4 regions of the Metabacillus dongyingensis genome follow, and region 1 is predicted to be linked to each of the others. Evidence: riboswitches for the same ligand, from Rfam matches in the RefSeq annotation. Region 1 holds a riboswitch; each other region holds the start of a gene.
The links. Region 1 has a riboswitch for cobalamin ahead of K8L98_RS04570 (ribonucleoside-diphosphate reductase subunit alpha). Riboswitches for the same ligand answer to the same signal wherever they lie in the genome.
Positions count from the first base shown of each region.

Region 1 (3,601 bases):
CTTTTTTATTATGATCCTGAAAATCTTAATCTATCATTTCCTCAAACAATCGCTGAAGTTCTCTCGTAACCGGACCCGGTACTCCCCCATTGACTTTCATTGAGTCAATCTCAATAACTGGAATGACTTCACTGGTTGTTGAAGTAATAAAAGCTTCATCAAGGTTTACAAGATCATCTGCTTTGATCATTTCTTCGATTAGCGTTAAACCGTTTTTTTCACACAGTTCAACGACCTTCATCCGTGTGATGCCATTTAAAATCAAGTTATTGGCAGGATGAGTATAAATCACACCGTTCCTTACTCCGTAAAAATTGGATGAAGAGCCTTCCGTTATATGCTTGCCCCTGTGCAGCAGAGCCTCATATGCACCATTTTCAAAAGCTTCCTGCTTTGCAAGGACATTCCCCAGCAAATTCAAACTTTTAATGTCACATCGGAGCCAGCGGACATCCTCCATCAAATGCAGTTTAATTCCTTTTTCCTGTTCTGCTGCAGGTTTTGAACAGGGAATTGGATAGGCCACAATTTGAGGCTTAACGTCTTGCCCGGGGAAAAGGTGCTTCCTCCCTGTTACGCCCCGTGTGATTTGCATATAGACCGCGCCGTCCTGCACTTGATTTTTCCGAAGCAGCTCATTAAGCATCGCCGTTAATTCCTCTGCTGTATTCTGCAGTACAATCTTAATCTCTTTTGCACTTCTGACAAATCGCTCCATATGCTCTTTCATCGCAAAATATGAGCCATTATATACTCTAATAACCTCGTACACACCATCCCCGAATTGATATCCTCTATCCTCAAAGTCAATGGATACTTCGTTTTTCTGTTTAAATTCACCGTTTAAAAGTATGTACATATGAAGGCTCCTTTATTTAGATTGAAAGCTGTTTTCAAAAATAAATCGGATCGAATAAATGTGATTGAATGAAAAACTTCCTCTCCCTATGTTATGATGAAACACGCTGGTCTGTAAAATGGTTTTACATTTTTATTTGAATTTCAGAAGATTTAAGTTGAAATTTCTTTTCCTGTCCATTATGATGAAATTAGCCAAGAACACAACATATTGATATTTAATCAAAACTACAATACTACATATTGAAAAACAACAGCGAGCAAAGGTGCCAATTTATTGGCTTAAAAGGGAATCCGGTGCAAATCCGGAACTGTCCCCGCAACTGTAAGTGTGACGAACTGGGATTACCACTGTACGAGATTGAAGTATGGGAAGGACTCAGCGAAGAATGATCACAAGTCAGGAGACCTGCCATTTGATTGCTAGATAGTTTCGAATTCTTCGGGGACTGAGGAGATGGAACGATGGTTAATAACAGGACTGCTTTCACCCTGTTATTCTATCGTTTGATCCGCTCATGATCCCATGAGCGGATTTTTTTTAGGCATAAAAATTCAGGCTCCCCGTTCAGAACTAGAAGCTGATAATGGCGCTTGCGCTTTTTTATTATTTTTTAGGAGGATGTCAAATGGCAACCACAATGGCAACTATTATTTTTAATGAACTTACACTTGAGAAATCCCCATTTTCAGAAAAACGGATTAAGAATTTCATAGATGAAATCGGACACGACTTTAAAGAGCTTGACCTGGATGATTACAGCACAAGAATCATCCAAAGCATCGATGGCCGCAGTGAATATACAACATCCCAAATCTCCAATCTCCTTATTCTCGAAGGCCTCTCCAATATTAGTGAGCTTGAGCCTCAATGGACTTACTTTTGTGCTCGCATTTATCTAAGAAAGCTTTATAAGGAAGCTGCATTCAACCGCAATCAGCATAATGGATATGATTCGTTTGTGAACTTAATCCAAACACTCACTGATAAGGGCATATACAGTCCGCATTTGCTTAACGCCTATTCACATGAAGAAATAGAAAGCCTCTCTTCCATCATTCAGCCGGAAAAAGACAAGCTGTTTACATATATTGGACTTCGCACTCTGTCTGACCGCTACTTAGCAAGAGATTTTGATAAAAAAATATTTGAACTGCCTCAGGAACGTTATTTGGTCATTGCCATGACGCTAATGGCCAATGAAAAGACAGAGCACCGTCTGCAGCTTGTCAAAGAAGCTTACTGGGCCCTCAGCAATTTGTACATGACCGTTGCTACACCGACGCTTTCAAATGCCGGCAAGCCTGTTGGCCAGCTGTCGAGCTGTTTTATAGATACAGTAGATGATAGTCTGCAAGGAATCTTTGACAGCAATACAGATATTGCAAATCTTTCAAAATCAGGCGGAGGCATCGGAGTTTATTTAGGAAAAATCCGCAGCCGCGGAAGTGACATCAAAGGCTTTAAAGGGGTCTCATCCGGTGTCATCCCATGGATGAAGCAGCTGAATAATACGGCAGTAAGTGTAGACCAGCTCGGTCAAAGGAAAGGAGCCATCGCTGTCTATTTGGATGTGTGGCATAAAGATATCTTTTCATTCCTGGATTCAAAGCTGAATAATGGCGATGAGCGTTTAAGAACTCATGACTTATTTACAGGTGTCTGCTTGCCGGATCTTTTCATGGAGCAGGCGGAAAACCGCGGCGACTGGCATTTATTTGATCCGCATGAAGTCCGTAAAGTGATGGGGTATTCCTTAGAAGATTTTTACGATGAAGGAAAAGGTTTCGGCTCCTTCCGCGATAAGTATTGGGAATGCGTCAATCATCCTGATCTATCTAAACAAACCGTACCTGCTATTGAAATTATGAAAGGCATCATGAAAGGCCAGCTTGAATCAGGCACCCCATTCATGTTTTATCGTGATGAAGTGAATCGCAGCAATCCGAATTCACATAAGGGCATGGTCTATTGCAGCAATCTGTGTACAGAGATAACTCAAAATCAGAGCGCAACGACAATGGATGAGCAATTCACAGAAGACGGAAAAATCATCACCGTTAAAACGCCGGGTGATTTTGTTGTCTGCAATCTGTCATCTATTAATCTTGCAAGAGCTGCCGCTGATGAAGTGCTTGAGCGTCTTATTACCATCCAGGTCAGAATGCTCGATAACGTGATAGATCTGAATGACATACCTGTGATGCAGGCTAAACTCACCAATCAGAAATACCGTGCAGTCGGCCTTGGAACATTCGGCTGGCATCACCTGCTTGCTTTAAAACGTCTGAAATGGGAAGACGAAGAAGCCGTACAGTATGCTGACAAGTTATATGAAGAGATTGCCTTTTACACGATCCAGGCAAGTATGAAGCTTGCTGCTGAAAAAGGAGCCTATCCAGTTTTTGAGGGATCAAAATGGCATACCGGAGAGTATTTCGAAAGCAGAGATTACACTTCGGAAAATATGCCATGGGATGAATTAAAACAGCAGGTTATGGAAAAAGGGCTTCGCAACGGCTACTTGATGGCTGTGGCGCCAAATGCTTCTACCTCCATTCTTGCTGGCAGTACAGCGAGCATCGATCCAATTTTCCAAAAAATGTACTCTGAAGAGAAAAAGGATTATAAAATACCTGTTACTGCTCCAGATTTAAATGCCGAAACCACATGGTACTATAAGTCAGCCTATTTCATTGATCAAATGTGGAGCATCAGGCAGAATGCCGCAAGACAAAAGCA
Region 1 covers NZ_CP082944.1:898,972-902,572, reverse strand. Annotated here, with positions in the region: gene dat (D-amino-acid transaminase) at 26-859, opposite strand; cobalamin riboswitch at 1,107-1,289, shown strand; gene K8L98_RS04570 (ribonucleoside-diphosphate reductase subunit alpha) at 1,488-3,601, shown strand, end outside.

Region 2 (3,601 bases), 1.8 Mb from region 1:
ATTAATAGAGACGCTAGGTCCTTTACCATCCTTCGTTTTGATCGGAATGGATTTAGGAGGAACAATTAATACGCTTGAATTTAACAGACAGCCCAAACGATATAGCAAGGAGGATCAAGCCGTTTTCTCAAAGGCATATGATTTGGTTAAATTAGGAATAGAATTTCAGGATTTGTCTTTTGTTTGTCAAGCAGCGACACTAAGCGCCAGTATAAACCAAAAAATATTGCCAAAACGTTATTTTAGTGAATTTAAAAGCTTTGCTTTAAAGTACGATGGAGGACTTATCATCGCTCACAGCGGCACTGTTCTAGGGGTTTTATTGAATCCGTCTTTTGAGAATATTGGCGAAATTGCAGAAACAATTTCTAAACGTATTATCCAGTTGAGCAATCAGCCTAACATGAAACCTTTCTATTATTTTCATAGATCAGACTGATTAGACTGACTTAATAATTGACAATGAAGTTTTGCGGGATTCCGGAAAATGTAAGATAGTGAAAACTTTTTAGAAAATAGAGGAGAGAAATTTTATGTTTTCTAAAGAAGAAAAAGAATCTGTTTATAAAGTGATTTACAAGAGAAGAGATATTCGAAGCTTTCTGTCTGTCCCTATTTCTAAAGATATTATACATAGAATATTAAACGCTGCTCACCATGCACCTTCAGTTGGATTTATGCAGCCTTGGAATTTCATAATCATTTCATCTGAAAAAATAAAAGAAAAATTAGCTTGGGCAGCAGACAAGGAAAGACGAGCATTAGCTATTCATTATGATGGAGAAAGAGAAACAAGATTTCTTGGTTTAAAAGTAGAAGGTATAAAAGAAGCTCCAATCACAATATGTGTAACTTGCGACCCAGCAAGAGGAGGTTCACATGTATTAGGGAGAAATTCAATTCCTGAAACAGATATTCTTTCAACAGCCTGTGCCATTCAAAATATGTGGCTGGCAGCTTGTGCTGAAGGGCTTGCCTTAGGGTGGGTAAGTTTTTATAAAAAGAATGATATTCGTGACATTTTAGATATCCCTCTTCATATAGATCCTATCGCTCTTCTATCTATTGGTTATACGGATGAATATCCGGAGAAACCTATTTTAGAATTAGCTAATTGGGAAAAAAGGCATCCTTTAGAACAGCTTATCTATGAAAATAAATGGGGGGAAAACAAACATCAGGGTGATTGAAACAATAATTATTTAGAAGTGAAGGTGTCCTAAGGTGGACTTAATAGGGAAATGTGGTGTGAATCCAGAACTTCCCCGCGCACTGTTAAATGGTTTTATTTTATAGGAAGTGCTTAAAGCAGGGTGATGCATAAGTCAGGAGATCTGCCTTTATTATTACTGCGGGAATGGAGAGAGTGCTTTTAAGTGTATCCTTTTTCTCGTTTTAGTTTAAGTTCGCTCATGGTTTAGGTGGGCGTTTTTTATTTGTCTTAATTTCTGCATTTCGAATCAGAGGAGCGTTTTTTGAAGAATGGAGTTGATTTCTATTAATAGTCATAAGCAGGAAGCCATTGGGGGTTACAAACATATAAGCATTGTTATGCTCTTAGTCATTGCTCTTATCACAGTAGTAACGATTGCAGTGATGGTTGGTCCTGTTTCAATTCATCCGGCAACATTTTGGAAAATCATAGCTTATAAAATTCCAATTTTACAAGAATGGATTCCTGTCACATGGTCTAAAGCAGAAGAGAATATCATTTGGAACATTCGTTTTCCAAGAGTGATATTAGGAGTAATTGTAGGCGCCGGGTTAACTATCGCTGGTACAACAATACAAGCTTTGGTTCGGAATTCGTTAGCGGATCCCTATATACTAGGAGTTTCATCGGGTGCATCTGTTGGGGCTACACTAGTCATTATCTTTGGTGCGTTTTCAATGTTTGGACAATATGCATTATCACTTGCTGCATTTTTAGGCTCGCTTCTTTCAGTTGTTCTGGTTTTTCTACTGTCGCAAGTCGGGGGAAGAATTTCAACTGAACGTCTCCTATTAGCTGGAATTTCAGTTTCTATGATTCTATCTGCATTTACAAGCTTCATCGTCATTTCTGCACCTCGTCAAGAAGGGATAAGGGATGCGTTGTTTTGGATGATGGGAAGCTTGGCAGGAGCAAACTGGAAGCACATACCTATACCTTTTGTAATAACAGTTATTGTTTTTATTTTCATTTGGAGCCAGTATCGCTATATGAATTTGCTCTTAATGGGGGAAGAGGCAGCTGTTACTTTAGGGTTGAACGTAGAAGTATTTCGAAAAATATTAATTTTAGTTACTGCACTACTAACAGGGGTTTTAGTTGCTGTCAGTGGAGCCATTGGTTTTATCGGATTAATGATTCCTCATATTGTTCGTCTCATCCTTGGATCTGACCATAAAATGCATATCCCCATCAGTGCTTTAATGGGGTCTGTATTTCTTGTGATGGCTGATTTATTTGCAAGACTTATCATTGCTCCCGAGGAAATGCCAATTGGGATCGTAACAGCTCTTTGCGGTGCTCCATTTTTTATTTGGCTTTTACGCAAGAGTTCATATTCATTTGGAGGAGGGGGCTAAGCATGGATGTTTCAATAAAAGATATTTCAGCTTCTATTGGAAAACGAAAAGTACTTAAAGAAGTTAATCTGAATATTCATTCTGGTGAAGTAGCAGGTATTATTGGTCCAAACGGAAGCGGTAAATCCACTTTATTAAAAAATATGTCTCGTGTGATAAGACCAGATGCTGGTGTTATCACTCTTTCAGGTGAATATATAGATAAAATGTCTTCCCGTAAGTTATCACAGCACCTCGCTATTGTCAGTCAGGAATCACCTGTCACATTTGATTTCACAGTAAGAGAAATTGTATTGATGGGCCGTTCCCCTCACAAAGGCTTTCTTAAAGCAGATACAAAACATGATGAAGACATTATAGACCTGGCCTTAGAAAAGGTTGGAATGCAGGAATTCAAACAGCGGAGTTTTTCTTCATTATCTGGCGGTGAAAAACAACGGGTCATGATTGCAAGAGCTCTTGCACAAGAAGCCAAGGTACTCTTACTTGATGAACCAACCAATCATTTAGATGTACATCATCAAATACAAATTATGGATTTAGTTCAGAAGCTGAAAAACATTACTGTTATTGCAGCATTACATGATTTAAATCTAGCTGCTTATTACTGTGATCGTATATTTGTTATGCACCAAGGAGAAATTGCAGCTTACGGCTCCCCAGAAGAAGTACTGACAAAACAATTATTAAAGGAAATCTTCAGAGTTAATGCAGATATCAATATACATCCATTAACAAAAAAGACACATATTACTTTTTTGTCGGAGAGTCTTTTATATGACTAGATTTCAGAAAAAACATTGTTATAGGAAAAGGAGAGGAAAAAATGAAATTTAAAATAGATAAAATACGAATGGGATTAATGGTTTGTATGCTTCTTTTTATTTCTGGCTGCAATCAACAAACGGAAGTGATCGGAGAACAAGAGAACACCGATATAGCACAAGAAGAAACTGAAAATGAAGTTATAGAAATTAATAATCTGGATCGTAAAATTCAGTTTAGAGAAGCTCCAAAAAGAGCTGTAAGT
Region 2 covers NZ_CP082944.1:2,747,953-2,751,553, reverse strand. Annotated here, with positions in the region: gene K8L98_RS13640 (GHMP family kinase ATP-binding protein) at 1-439, shown strand, start outside; gene bluB (5,6-dimethylbenzimidazole synthase) at 534-1,190, shown strand; cobalamin riboswitch at 1,196-1,356, shown strand; gene K8L98_RS13630 (FecCD family ABC transporter permease) at 1,483-2,571, shown strand; gene K8L98_RS13625 (heme ABC transporter ATP-binding protein) at 2,574-3,356, shown strand; gene K8L98_RS13620 (ABC transporter substrate-binding protein) at 3,398-3,601, shown strand, end outside.
Region 2: linked by a shared signal. The riboswitch ahead of K8L98_RS13630 (FecCD family ABC transporter permease) and the one ahead of K8L98_RS04570 (ribonucleoside-diphosphate reductase subunit alpha) in region 1 are both predicted to bind cobalamin.

Region 3 (3,601 bases), 2.5 Mb from region 1:
TAATGCTCTGTGCTGTGTGGTCTTCACCTTACTCTCAGTAAAGCCAAGTGCAGCCGCAGTCTCAGCAATGGACAGCCCTTGAAGATAACGGAGAATGATGACAGAGCGCTGATCTACTGTACAGCTGTCAAGAGAACGGTAAATTCCCTGCAATTCTTCATTTTGAGCGGCAATTTCCTCAGGCAATGGCTGAACATCCTTTATTTGCTGCCGGTCCCAGTCAAATGTTTCAAGAATTCTTTGCTTCAATGTTTTTTGCTTTCTGAAAAAGTCAATGGCAACATGCCTTGCTATAGAAAAAATCCACGTTTTTTCACTGCTTCTGCCTTCAAAGCTGTCATAGGATTTTAAAATGCGGATATATACTTCCTGAACGAGGTCTTCAGCCTGCTCACGATTTTTTACCATATAAAATAAAAATTGAAAAATATCTCCATGATATTTTTCATAGATCCTCTGAAAGGCCTCTTCCATGAATGTACCTCCGATCACACCATTAGTCGATTTTGTTTTATAAAAAGTTACATATTATTCACTATATATCTGTTCAAGAAAAGTTCAAGCGCCCGTTTAGCTCAAGCATGACAGATAAGAATCCGCAAGAAAAGTCCGTTTGTGACTTTTTTGGCGGATTCGTTCTGACACGCATCTAGGCATCGGCGCCGGCTCCGAACGCAGATATCTTTATTATATAATCCACAGCCTTTTGACTTTTATAAATTCCTGAACGTATAAAAAGGAAGGTGCTCCCTTCCTTTATTTCCAGCTATTTTATGATTGTTTAGGCTTCGTAAATACGATTGCGCTTCTTTCGTATTCTACATCTTTAGAGCCAAGCCTCGCATTCGCGACTCTTGCAGCAGCAAAGAAGTAATCTGACAATCTATTCATATATGTTAATACGTGTTCATTAATCTCCGTCTGCTTCTGCAGGGAAACGATGCAGCGTTCAGCTCTTCTGGCTACTGTTCTTGCAATATGTATCGCGGATGCTGCTTGTGTGCCTCCGGGAAGGATAAATCGCTGCAGCGGAGGAGCTTCAGCAGAATAATGATCGATTCTTTCTTCTAAAAATGCAATCATTTCAGCTGTTGTTTTATAGGGATGCTTCTGTTTGCCATGTATAACCGCAAGATCACTGCCGCAATCAAACAGTTCATGCTGGATCTTTTCAAATTCATGATACAAGTCAATCAGTTTTTCTTCATGAAGCCACGTCATGGCAAGTCCGACAAATGAATTTACTTCATCAATTGTGCCGTATGCCTCGACTCTTAAGTCATCTTTGTCGACACGGCCGCCAATTATACTTGTTTTCCCTTTGTCGCCAGTTCTCGTATACAGATTCAATTTTAAGCAGCTCCTTTAGGGTTTAAAATAAAAAGAGCGAATCTAATCGCTCTTTTATTTTACCATTTTTCTTATTGCATTGTTATGCCATAATCCTTCTTATTCAAGTAATACTCAAACGTTTTTCGCATAACAGGATAAAGCAGAAGAAAGAAAATTCCATTTCCGATTGCATGTGCTGTATCAAAAGGCAAGCCTGCAAGGTAATAAGCTAAGCCATGGTCAGTTAATACAAACATATTCAGTGATACAACAAACCCGAAAAGATAACCCGACAATACAGAAATGGGTGTAAAGATGATCAGACGATTTGATTTCACAAATTTGCCTAAAAAACCTGATAATAACGCGAGTGTACCCCATGCGAGCATTTGCCAGATTGTCCATGTTCCCATTCCGAGCAGCAAATTGCTCAAGAAGCAGCCTAATACGGCTACAATCATGCCATTTACAGGACCAATTAGGATTGAAGTAATCAGAATAATCGCTGTCATTGGCTGGACGTTCGGAACAAATTGAAAGGCCATTCGCCCTACAACTGATAAAGCAATCAGCAGGGAAAGCAGACTGATTCTTCTAGTTGTCATAACGTGATCCAGGATTACTCATATTTTCTTAAATCGAACTCTACTTTATCTCCATCTTTCAGCTCGATTTCATTAGCACCAGTCATCGCATCTTCTCCATTTACGATTAAGTGCCAGTAGGTTTTATCCTTATCGCTTGCCATCATTCCATCAATTCCGCTGATGAACCCTCCAGCTTCTTCCACTTCAAAATTCGCTTTCATTGCATCCATCAGAGTCTGCCCTTCTTCAAAAGATACTTCTTTTGAATCAACTTTCTCTGCCATTTCGTTTTTAGTCAGTGTAACAACAGCTTTTGTCTCTTCTGCTTTTTCTCCATTTTCAGCGGCCTGCTCTGATCCCTGAGCTTCCTTCTTCGGCTCCTCTGCTGTATTTCCGCAAGCTGCAAGCAGCGCTAAAAATAAAACAGACAGTAAGCTTAAAAATTTATTCACAACTAATCTCTCCTTCATCTGTATGTAACTATTTGGTGAAACATGAAACCACAAAACAAAAAGCCCATCTGCAGATGGGCTTAATAAACGGCATAATAAGAAACAGATTGTATGCAATGAAACATAAATCCTGCCGTTTCTATGCTCAACCCCCGAAGAATACAAACAATGTAAGAGATTCCGGCAGGTCTACTGACTTTTGCTTCATTCTCCACTTGAACCTTCCCATATAATAAACAGCAAGAGAGCCATCTGATTATATAGTGGTTTAACCAAAGTTTCGTCGGCAAATACAGTTGCGGGGACAGTTCAGGCATTGCACCCGATTCCCTATTAAGCGTAAAGCACCTATATCTCAAAATATACGATTTTTAATTCAGTCTTATTTTACATAAAATGACTCAGGTCTTCAACAGTAATTTTATAAGGCGTTCCTTATGAAACAAGAATTTTCGTCACGTTCTATCAGAAAGATCGCTTTTTCGAGGCAAATAGAAGCTGAATGCTGTACCTTCATTTACCTTGCTGTGTACATTGATCGTGCCGGAATGGGCATCTACGATGTTTTTTGCAATCGCGAGGCCAAGTCCCGTGCCCGAACGGCCTCTCGTTCTTGCTTTATCTGCTTTATAAAACCGTTCAAAGACAAAAGGCAGATCTTCTTCTACAATACCTGTACCTGTGTCTTTTACATCTATTTTCATGCCGCCTGCAACGGTTTGAACATGAATTTCAACAGATCCCCCTTCAAGCGTATGCCTGATCGCATTATCAATAAGATTCGTCAAAACCTGCTCAATTTTATCGGGATCTAAAACAAACTCAGGGTCATCTATCGAAAATGAAGAGGTTAACGTAATTTTTTTGTCCCTTGCAAGTCCCTGGAATTTTCGGTTGATTTTTTCAATAAACTCATGAATCGAGATTCGTTCTAAATTCAGAGAAATGTGACCGGCTTCCATTCTTGCCAGGTCCAGTAAATCGTTAACAAGTCTTCCCATGCGCAGCGATTCATCGTAGATTACCTGTGCAATCTCCTTTTTCTCTTCTTCAGAGCTTGCAATGTCATCGACGATCGCTTCACTGTATCCCTGCAGCATGGCAATCGGCGTTCTCAGCTCATGACTTACATTGGCAATAAAATCCTTCCGCAGCTTATCCAGCCTTCTCTCTTCTGTCATATCTCTGAGAACAGCAACTGCACCCCGAACATATGACTGGTTATAGAGA
Region 3 covers NZ_CP082944.1:3,392,053-3,395,653, forward strand. Annotated here, with positions in the region: gene sigX (RNA polymerase sigma factor SigX) at 1-474, opposite strand, end outside; gene K8L98_RS16725 (cob(I)yrinic acid a,c-diamide adenosyltransferase) at 772-1,350, opposite strand; gene K8L98_RS16730 (ECF transporter S component) at 1,422-1,937, opposite strand; gene K8L98_RS16735 (DUF4430 domain-containing protein) at 1,952-2,371, opposite strand; cobalamin riboswitch at 2,537-2,738, opposite strand; gene K8L98_RS16740 (ATP-binding protein) at 2,827-3,601, opposite strand, start outside.
Region 3: linked by a shared signal. The riboswitch ahead of K8L98_RS16735 (DUF4430 domain-containing protein) and the one ahead of K8L98_RS04570 (ribonucleoside-diphosphate reductase subunit alpha) in region 1 are both predicted to bind cobalamin.

Region 4 (3,601 bases), 1.9 Mb from region 1:
AACACCTGCATCACCACTGGAAATGACTGCAACTTTATATCCTTCTTCAGCAAGACGGACAGCCGCTTGAGCACGACTTACTTCCTCGGACATTCCTGTACTAATAATTTTCTGATCGGTCAAGAGATTTTCTATTAACTCAACATATGTTTTATAACCAATGATATAATCGCTCTCTTGTATGGCTTCCTGAGCTCTATTTGTCATATGTTCAAAACTTCCAGGTCCAAAACCAATTACAAGTAACTTTCCCCGCACGTTTGCTCCTCCTTTCAAACTATCAGCCAACATAAACTGCCTGACTCTAAACTAAACGTTTCCAAGATTAATCAGTTTCGATCATATCCAGACATAAATGGCATTCTTGCCGCAGCAGGACAATTCCGGATTCATAACCTTTTTTCAATTGATTTGTTCTTCGTGTTGACGAAAAATTTTAAATATAATAAGTGAACCAACAACGAGTACCCGTTTATGTAAAGTTGTTTGAGAATTTTTTATCCAGCATAAGTTCCCAAGGTATACCTGATACTCTATCTATGCTAATTCCCCATCAAATTCATGCTGCTATTCAGGAATCTCAAAGGATGACAAATTAACGGCTTTATTTTATTGGTTTGGATATTCCGGCTACACACTCTGTGTTTTCCGGAGCAGCAAAACCTTGTTGATCATATTTGTAAATAACGGCTTCTTCTAAAATTTCTTTTCCAGCCAAATGTTTCTGTACGATTTTACTTCCAATTTCCGGAGTAATCGCCTTGTACCATGTTCCTTCAGGATACACAATTACAACACAAGCATCCTTGCATCTTCCGTTACAGCGGGTTCGTGTCGTATGTATCAAGGTATCAAGATTCATATTTGTGACTTCCTCCCTAATCGCCTGCGTAACCTCCTCGCCTCCTTTCCTCATACAGCTGCTGCCATTGCAAATTAATACATGATGTTTCGTTTCCCTCAAATTCCAAGTTGTCATTTTAGCACTTCCAGTCCATTATTTTTTGAAAAATAAAAATGCACCCCTAATAGATAGAGGTGCACAAAAAATACATAGCAAAAGAACATAGCATTTTCTACTACACATCTACCCATAAGCCCGTGGGTATGCGTAAAAGATAGGCAGGTCTCCTGACTAAGGTTCATTGCTTTATTGCGTCTTCCCGAATATTATCAGTGACATTTGCAATAAGCTCCCCATTACAGTGGCGGGTACCGCGACGGCTTTTCACCGTACTTCCCTTTTAATCAAAATCTTGGTAAGATTTTTGAACCTATCTTTTAATTATTTAATTATTATTCTTAATGTTATTATTTCATAAATTTGTCTATTTCGATATTCATATTAAACAAGAATTCAGAAATTAGCAAACTACTTTTTAAAAAATCGGACAACAAAAAAATCCGTCCAATTATTTTGGCGGATAAAACGGAAGCGCTAAATCACATTAAAATAAGCCATTTCCCCTGCTATTCGTTTCACCATTCCCTTGAAGCAAAAGAAACTTTAATACTAAATTTATGAAACTCAGCGCCTCTACATTATTATTCTGTGAGTTGAGGTGGACACTCCTAAAATTAATGATCGAGACAGAATTAGATATATTAAGATCCTTCTCGTGTATGAAAAAACATTTATTATAAAAATATGAAACCTATTTATGCATATAGTTGGATAAAAAAGGACATAAATACCTCTTTTGATCATGCTAAATCATAGAAAAATAAATAGACAACTGCTAAACCTTATAGTAAGGTATAGACAAATTAATCAATCTTAACAGGTGCTGTACATTGAGAATGTATAGCTTAAAAGGGAAGCTCGGTGTAAGTCCGACACGGTTCCCGCCACTGTAAGTCTGAGTGACCTGCATATTGTCACTGCTTTTTATAAAAAGCGGGAAGACGCAGGAAACAATGAAGATGAGTCAGGAGACCTGCCTGTATAAAGAACATAATGTGACCTACGGGAAATAGGGAGGTGTGTGCGAAAGGATATTGCTGTGTCTGTGTGACGGGCTGACAATTGTCTTGTAAGCATTTAAACTCTAGTGGGTTTAAATGCTTTTTTTATTTGAACGCTACTAATTTTAAGGGAGATTGAAGATGAATAAAAAATCATGGCAGGTGTCACTAATCATGGTGCTGGGATTAACAAGTTATTTTTGGCTGAATTCGTACGAAGATGCTTATGCTATGCATATCATGGAAGGTTTTTTGCCTTTTGGCTGGGCGGTTTTTTGGTGGGCTGCAACACTTCCCTTCATACTTGCCGGCTTGCGTTCTATACGTAAGAAGCTTAAAGAAAACCCTGAATTGAAAACAATGCTTGGCCTGTCTGCTGCTTTTGCGTTTGTATTATCTGCCTTAAAGATTCCCTCAGTAACAGGCAGTTGCTCTCACCCAACTGGAGCAGGTTTAGGAGCCATATTGTTTGGACCTGCAGCAATGAGTGTATTGGGTACGATCGTGCTATTATTTCAGTCATTGTTATTAGCGCACGGCGGTTTGACAACCTTAGGTGCAAATGCTTTTTCGATGGCAGTCGCAGGTCCGTTGTTAGCATATGCAATCTTTAAGATCAGCATTAAAGGGAAGATATCGTTTGCGGTTGCTGTTTTTCTGGCAGCTATGCTGGGAGATTTAGGTACATACTTAGTTACTTCAGTCCAATTAGCTCTAGCATTTCCAGCTGAAGTGGGCGGATTTACAGCATCTTTTTCAAAATTTGCAGCCATCTTTGCCTTTACTCAAATTCCGTTAGCAATTAGTGAAGGATTATTAACGGTTATTGTTATGAATTTGCTACAAAAATATAATATGCCCGAATTAAATCAACTGCCTGCTGTTAAGGAGGTTAGGTAAATGAAAAATTTCATTTTGTTTTTATTCGTTATTGTGTTGGCAATTATTCCTTTATATCTCCAAAAAGATGCTGAATTTAGCGGGGCTGACGGTCAAGCAGAAGAATTAATTGAGGAAATTGCACCTGCTTATGAGCCTTGGTTCAGTACAATTTGGGAGCCGCCAAGCGGTGAAATTGAAAGTTTACTATTTTCTTTACAGGCTGCTGCTGGTGCGATTGTCATTGGTTATGTAATCGGATTTGGCCGGGCCAGGAAAAAATATTCCTCTAAATAAATGGCAGAAACAAGGGATCCTAATGTTGAAAATCGATGATTATGCTTATACTAGTGCATTAAAAGATGTTCATCCAGTTGAGAAAGTTGGGTTTGCTTTTGCTTATTTACTATTTACGATCATTACAAAGAATATATGTATTGCTTGTCTAACATTTATTTTGATGAGTGTAGGTATTGTTTTTGGTGCGAAAATACCTTTTTATCATTATATAAAGCTTCTTCTGTTTCCTTCTTTTTTTCTGTTTTCCAGCATAATTGCCATTTTAGTTTCAATTGCTCCTGCGAATGGTGAAAGAATAAATGCAATATGGAGTATTCAAATGGGATCATGGCAACTATATGTTAGCCCATATAGCATCAATCAGGCCTATCATCTCGCTGCAACTGCCTTAGCAAGTGTGAGCTGTTTGTACTTCCTGATTTTGACAACAACTCTTCCCCAGTTGATATGGGTATTA
Region 4 covers NZ_CP082944.1:2,763,820-2,767,420, forward strand. Annotated here, with positions in the region: gene cobJ (precorrin-3B C(17)-methyltransferase) at 1-258, opposite strand, end outside; gene K8L98_RS13705 ((2Fe-2S) ferredoxin domain-containing protein) at 605-979, opposite strand; cobalamin riboswitch at 1,105-1,293, opposite strand; cobalamin riboswitch at 1,768-1,959, shown strand; gene K8L98_RS13710 (energy-coupling factor ABC transporter permease) at 2,107-2,865, shown strand; gene K8L98_RS13715 (energy-coupling factor ABC transporter substrate-binding protein) at 2,866-3,141, shown strand; gene cbiQ (cobalt ECF transporter T component CbiQ) at 3,167-3,601, shown strand, end outside.
Region 4: linked by a shared signal. The riboswitch ahead of K8L98_RS13710 (energy-coupling factor ABC transporter permease) and the one ahead of K8L98_RS04570 (ribonucleoside-diphosphate reductase subunit alpha) in region 1 are both predicted to bind cobalamin.